2 regions of the Arthrobacter sp. zg-Y1116 genome follow, and region 2 is predicted to be linked to the other one. Evidence: riboswitches for the same ligand, from Rfam matches in the RefSeq annotation. Region 2 holds a riboswitch; the other holds the start of a gene.
The links. A riboswitch is a leader RNA that binds a small molecule or an ion and turns the genes downstream of it on or off. The one in region 2 is predicted to bind cyclic di-AMP.
Positions count from the first base shown of each region.

Region 1 (3,400 bases), on a different contig from region 2:
TGAACGCGCGCTCGGGTATTTCACGGTGACGGCGCGCATCCAGTCCGGCATGCCGCGCGGCGGATTCTTGGAGAAGAACACCTCTCCGCCGATGCCCTCCGGGAAGCGCTCCAGTGAGACGGGCCGGCCGCCGTTGGCCCGGATGAACGCCTCACCCACCTCCGCGAGATAACGGGCCAGATCCAGTTTCGTGATTCCGGGATCAGGCCAGATGACCCGTCCGGGACTGGAGATGCGGACCTGCCGCTCCCCCTCCGGGCCGGGAACGGCCAAGGTGGTTTCCTCGCGTGCCATCGTTCTGCTTTCCCTCATCGGACAGTGTGGGAAAGAGGCTACCGTGTCAGGCCGTAGGCTTCCCCCGCACCGGTTCCACCGGTGCGCCGGGCCGGTAGTTCTTCCGCCCGTGGACAAAGTGGTACAGCACCGTGGAGGCCAGCAGGACGGCGGCCAGCACCCAGTACATACCGTGGAATCCCATCAGCGGCAGGAGCATGCCCAGAAGCAGCGGACCAAGGCCCACACCGGCGTCCATCAGGATGAAGAACGTGGACGTCGCCAGGCCGATCCGGGCCGCCGGCGCCGTTGTCACGGCAATCGCCTGGGCGCACGGCATCAGTGCACCGAAGCCGAACCCCACAAACACGCCGGCCAGGGCCATCACGGTGTCATTGGGGGCGTAGGCCAGCAGCGCCAGGCCGACGGCGAAGGAGACCAGGGTCGGGTACACCACGGCGTTGTCACCGTGCCGGTCCTGGATGCGGCCCACAAACAACCGCGAAACCAGCACCACGCACGCATAGACCACAAAGAAGAGGCTGGCGCCGAGCACCAGGCCTTCCGTCTGGGCATAGGAGTTAAGGAAGGAGAGGATGCCGGCGTAAGCCGCGCCGGCAATGAACATCACCGATGCGATGGCCAGTGCCGACGGATCGATGATGTCCGTGAGGTGCATCCGCCACTTGTTCTCTTGTTCCTCGGCGGTCGGTGTGCGTTCCGGCAGGGACAGCACCAGGGACAAGGCGAGGGCGACGGCGGCGCAGCCGGCAGCAAACAGGAACAGGGCGCGGTAACTGACGGACTCCGCCAGGAACACGGCCAGGAACGGGCCTACCGCGGTAGCCATCGTGGTGGAGATACCGAAGTAGCCGGTACCCTCGCCCCGCCGGTGGACCGGAATGAGCCCCATGACCGAGGCGGAAATACTCGTGCTGGCCGCTCCGAAGGCCATGCCGTGCAGGATCCGGACAACCAGGAGCAGCGCCAGGTTGGACGCCGGGATATACAGCAGCGAGGCCACCACGAACACCGCAAGGCTGGTCACCAGCAGCCGGCGCCGCCCCACGAAGTCCAGGAACTTCCCGGCGAACACCCGTGCCGCCAACGCGCCGAGGACGAAGGATCCGGAAGCAAATCCGGCAGCGCTGTCGGATGCGGAGAACTCCTGCACCGTATAGAGCGCCATGGTGGTCATCAACAGATAAAACACCAGTGAGATAAAGAGGTTCGTGATGATCGCCAGCACAAATCCCCTGGTCCATAATTTCTGACCGCTGCCAGCCACTGCATTCTCCTGTTTCCTCGGAACAAGCGACCGATATTGGAAGGCCGCCTAACAATCTTACGCGCCGTCGTCACCGGTCGGGAAATCGGCCTGCCGCCGCCGTCCACGGGCTGGATTGGAGGAAATTACAGTGATCCCGACCACTTTTACCTGCGTGGTGATGCAGTCGTGACGGATGCGAAAACTTCAGTCACTCCTGTACCGGAGGGTGGAATTTCTCGAGCGCAGATCAGGGCGCAGGGACAGCGATTCCGAGGCGGTGGTACGCCTGTTACTGAAGGGGTCACACGCGTAACACCTGTCTCGAGGCCTGGATGACCAGCGACTCGGGGCAGGAGGAAAAGCCCTGTTAATATTGAGACTGAAGCCGGCCGATGTGGCCGAAGAGGCAGATTTCGGTTAGCATATCGCGCCCTCGATCACACGCCTGAGAGAAGCAGATCACACAATGGTTATCCAACCGTAACTATCTTGTACGGTTATTCCCATGCCGCTTTCTGATGCGGCTCCCCCGGGCTTGTTACCTAGCTCTGCCGCTGGTCCCGGGGTCCACAGAACGCACAACCACGGCAGAGGCGGGGGAACCAATTATGGGTTCCTTGAATCCTTGGGGTTAAGTCTCCGGTTTCACCGGCGGCCGGGTGTCTCCCATCCGAATCCGACAGCTCACCTCGCAGGTATCGGGAGAGGTTATTACATGACTTTCAACAAGACTCGTGGACGCCACCGCGCCGAGAACATCGTCGTTGCTGGCCGCGGACGGACCATCGGCAGCGCCGCTGCAGTAGTCGTCGCAGGTTCCGGCCTGATGCTCAGCATGGCCGCACCGGCCTCCGCCGGAGTTGTCGCCAATGACAACTACACCCCGTCGCAGGCCGTTGCACCGGCCGCTCCGGTAGCAGCCGCACCCGTTGCAGCCGCACCGGTAGCTGCCCCCGCAGCTGCTGCCACCACCCACACCGTTGTTTCCGGTGACACCCTGGGCCAGATCTCCGCCGCTTACGGCGTTGGCCTGGACTCCGTCCTGGCGCTGAACGGCCTGTCCCTGGCTTCGATCATCTACCCCGGCGATGTCATCACCGTTGCCGGCGAAGCCGCTCCGGCCATTGCTGCCGAGCCCGTTGCGTCCTACGCCGCTCCGGCTGCAGCACCGGTCGCAGCACCGGTTGAGCCCGCCAATACCGGCGTGGTCACCACCCAGTCCACCAACATCACGCCGGCTGCAGCAACCCCCGCAGCCAGCGGCACCAACGCCATCATGCTGGCTTCGGCACAGTCGCAGCTGGGCGCAGCCCAGGACTGCACCGTGCTGGTTGAGGTTGCCCTGCGCGCCGCAGGCCACAGCGTGGGGGACCTTGCTCCCGCACAGCTGGCCGCCTACGGCACCCAGGTCTCCACCCCGGAGCCCGGTGACATGGTCTACTACGCCGACGGCGGCATGGGCCTGGCCCACATTGCCATCTACATCGGCAACGGCGAAGCCATCCACAGCGGCTGGAACGGCAACCAGACCGTAGTCCAGTCCGTCAACGTCGGCTCCGGCCCCGTGTTCTACCGCGCATAAGGCTTCCAGCCACACCGCGCCAAAATAAGCGTCCGTCCCGCAAGGGACGGACGCTTATTGCGTTAAGCGGTGAGGACCGGCCGGACGCATCAGGGCACAAACCGGTAGCCCATGCCGTGTTCAGTGAGCAGGTGTTCCGGGGCAGCCGGGTCACGCTCCAGTTTCCGCCTCAGCTGTCCGATGTACAGCCGCAGATAGCCCGAGTCCGTGGTGCCGGGGCCCCAGACGTTCGTGAGCAGGGCCTGCTGGGTGACCAGCATGCCTGGATGGGCGAG
Region 1 covers NZ_JANFLR010000002.1:393,632-397,031, reverse strand. Annotated here, with positions in the region: gene ligD (non-homologous end-joining DNA ligase) at 1-294, opposite strand, end outside; gene NNX34_RS08610 (MFS transporter) at 341-1,561, opposite strand; cyclic di-AMP (ydaO/yuaA leader) riboswitch at 2,111-2,255, shown strand; gene NNX34_RS08605 (LysM peptidoglycan-binding domain-containing protein) at 2,259-3,125, shown strand; gene NNX34_RS08600 (response regulator) at 3,215-3,400, opposite strand, start outside.
Region 1: linked by a shared signal. The riboswitch ahead of NNX34_RS08605 (LysM peptidoglycan-binding domain-containing protein) and the one ahead of NNX34_RS11600 (M23 family metallopeptidase) in region 2 are both predicted to bind cyclic di-AMP.

Region 2 (3,400 bases):
GATTATCTCCGCGTCTCGAATTCCGGGTTAGCTGACGCGGACGAAGCTGACGCCGCCCAGGTCCGAGAGGCTGTGCAGGCCGGTGTTCATGCCGTTGAGTCCGCCGCTGATGACCTGGCCGTTGCCTACGTAGATCGCGACGTGGCCGCCGTTGATCACAAGGTCGCCGGGAGCCGGGCTGGAAACTACGGAACCGAACTGGAAGAACTGGCCGGGGGCCAGGTCGCCGACGGACTTGCCGACGGAGCGCAGTGCCTTCTCGACCATGGCGGTGCAATCCTGTGCCACACCGATCTGGCCGTAGGCGGAAGCAACCAGGCCGGCTGCGACGTTGCCGGAAACCGGAGCTTCGACCGGAGCCGACATGGAGGAAGCTGCCATTACGGCGGGGCCGGAGGCTGCCGGGGCGGCGGTGCGGGCAGCTGCGGCATTCTTGGTGGCTGCTGCCTGGGTTGCTGCTGCGGCCTGCGAGGCTGCGAGCTCTTCTGCTGCCTGGGCTGCTGCCTCTTCTGCTGCAACCTGTGCGCGGTATTCGGCGCCGGAGGTGGAGCTGGGGGCAACCAGGGGAAGCTCGAACGGTGCGTTGGCGGGAGCGGTAACGCTGCCGGCCACGATGTTCAGGGGGGTTGCTGCGAGTGCCTGGCGGTCCGTGCTTACGGAAGCCTGTGCAGGAAGTCCGGCAGCCAGCACGAGGCCGGATGCTGCAACTACGACGGCGGCCTGGCGGCCTACGTTTCCGGCGTTGCTGCTGACTGCCTTGGAAAGTGCAGTGATCGGGTTGGTCTGTACGGTGGCAGCGCGACGGCGGCCATGAGCGTTTGATGACACAAGTTTGCCTCTCCCAATTGCCTACGAGGTGAGCTGTCGGATTCGGATGGGAGTCACCCGGTTGCCCGGCCAATGGCCTTTTGCAACTTAACCCCAAGGGTTTCTTTCGAAACCCGAAATTGGTTCCCCCGCCTCTGCCATGCGATTCTGCGAACGGACTTCAAACAGTGGCAGAGCTAGGCGATCTGTTCGAAGGTGCCCCACCTTTGGCGAATCGGGCACGAGGATGAGCGTACAGCAACATTTGAGGTATGTCACGTTCCGATCACGAAACGATATTCAACTGGTTACAACCAATTGATTTAAGTGCTTACAACCAATTCAGCGGGTCCACTACTTCGCCGTTAACCATGACCTCGAAATGCAGGTGGCAACCCGTTGAGGAACCGGTTGTGCCGCTCGCACCGACCAGGAATCCGCGCTCGACTTCAGTGCCCACGGTGACGGCAATATTGGAAAGGTGGTTGTACGTGGTCTGGACTCCGTTGCCGTGATCTACCACCACGCGGTTGCCACCGCCGTAGGGATGCCAGCCGGCGAAGACCACGGTGCCGGATGCCGCAGCGTTGACCGCTGTACCGCAGGCGGCGGCGAAGTCCTGTCCGTTATGCATCTCGCCGTGCTCCCCGGTAATGGGGCTGACCCGGTGGCCGAACCCGGAGGTCTGCACCAAAGAGGCGTCCAGCGGCGTGGACAGCGTGCCCTTGGCCGCGGCAGGGACCGCATGCGAGCCGGCGGCAACCGTAATGGAGGCCAGCTTGGCGTCCGGGTCGTATTTGCTGCTCAGCCCGGCCCGGGCGAATCCGATGTCGGCATTCGGGTCGGCCGAGACGGGTGCGTCGACCGCCACCGGCTCGAGCTGGACCGGATCGTCCGCTGCCGCATGCGTGGGCATGGCAGCCGTGAGGATCAGGCCCGACGTGGCAGCGGTAATAGCCACCTTCTGGGCGGCACCGCCCACGGACACGGACTTTGTTTCGGCGCGCCGGCGGCCTGACGGTGAGGCGTTGCGCGGGCGCACAGGTGCATTAGGAGCTGACGCGCGGCGTCGGCCCGAAGCAGCATGCTTCGACAAGTTTTTCCCTCTCATGGATCGCCTGCGAAGTTAGCTGTCGGATTCGAGTAGAGAAACTCGGCCTTTCCGGAAAAGGCGGGCCTCACCTGCAACTATGCAGGAAATGCCGCCGGCTTCCGAAAGGCTTCACCCCAAGGCAGCAATGCTGCCGGAAAGTGGGTCCTCCGCCCCTGCCTGGACGAGTTTAGTGCTCCGGTCCGCTGGCAGGGCTCGGCGGACGGACCGGATAACGATGGTGTTTCAGCGTCGGAACTCACTATAGGGTAAATGTCACAAAAGTGACCATTCCGTTACCCAACGGGAGAAACAAAGACGTGGGAGGCCACTTCCGTAGGCAGTTCCAAGGCACCCTCGATGCCGGGAACACGAACGGAGATATAACCGCCGACAACTTCTGCCGTTATCTGCGCTCCGGGCCGCAATCCCGCTTCGTCCAGCTGGGTCAGCAGTTCTGGTTCCACCTGGATGGGTTCCGCCAGCCGGACCAGCCGAAGCTTGGTCCCCGGCTCGGCCGTCGCGACGGTGGACACCAGGTCGACGACGCCGGCGATGAACACTTCCGCCGCCACCCCGCCGATCCCCTCGAGGCCGGGAATGGGATTGCCGTAGGGCGATTCCGTGGGGCGGCCCAGCAGCTCATACAGGCGCCGTTCCACACGCTCGCTCATCACGTGTTCCCAGCGGCAGGCTTCGTCATGGACGTAGGCCCAGTCAAGTCCGATGACGTCCGCAAGGAGCCGTTCGGCCAGGCGGTGCTTGCGCATGACCTCGGTGGCCCGGCGCCGGCCCAGTTCCGTCAGTTCCAGCCGACGCGTCCCGGCAACCACCACGAGCCCGTCACGTTCCATTCGCCCGATGGTCTGGGAAACCGTGGGCCCGGAGTGGCGCAGCCGTTCGGCAATGCGTGCACGGAGGGCAACGATGTTCTCTTCTTCCAGTTCCAGGATGGTCCTGAGATACATCTCAGTGGTGTCAATGAGATCCGTCATGACGGGCCGCTCCTAGCAAGGGAGGAAGAAAGGCAGCGCACCGCTGCCCGGGGGTGTACGCCAACACGTTAGCCTATCCGCCGGACCGCCCGATAATTGCGCGGCACCGGGCACAGTCCCTGGTGGCGGGCGTCATACATCGCGGGCTCCCGAGCCTGTACGGCAGAATGGAAGTGCATATCCGCCACTGTCGAAACCCGCTTGGAGCGTCACACCATGGGCGATACCGCCGCACTGAAAATTCCCGCTGGGCTCCTCCCGAAGGACGGCCGATTTGGTGCCGGTCCTTCCAAGGTACGCCCGGAACAGATGTCCGCACTCGCAGCAGCGGGAGCCAACCTGCTCGGCACCTCCCACCGGCAGGCTCCGGTACGGAACCTCGTGGGCAGCGTCCGTGAAGGCCTCATGGAGTTGTTCTCGGCGCCCGAGGGTTACGAGGTTGTCCTGGGCGTGGGCGGTTCCACCGCGTTCTGGGACATCGCGGCCTTCGGCCTGGTCCAGGAGAAGG
Region 2 covers NZ_JANFLR010000004.1:14,151-17,550, reverse strand. Annotated here, with positions in the region: gene NNX34_RS16160 (NlpC/P60 family protein) at 28-828, opposite strand; cyclic di-AMP (ydaO/yuaA leader) riboswitch at 832-990, opposite strand; gene NNX34_RS11600 (M23 family metallopeptidase) at 1,139-1,795, opposite strand; cyclic di-AMP (ydaO/yuaA leader) riboswitch at 1,907-2,103, opposite strand; gene NNX34_RS11595 (metal-dependent transcriptional regulator) at 2,194-2,892, opposite strand; gene serC (phosphoserine transaminase) at 3,109-3,400, shown strand, end outside.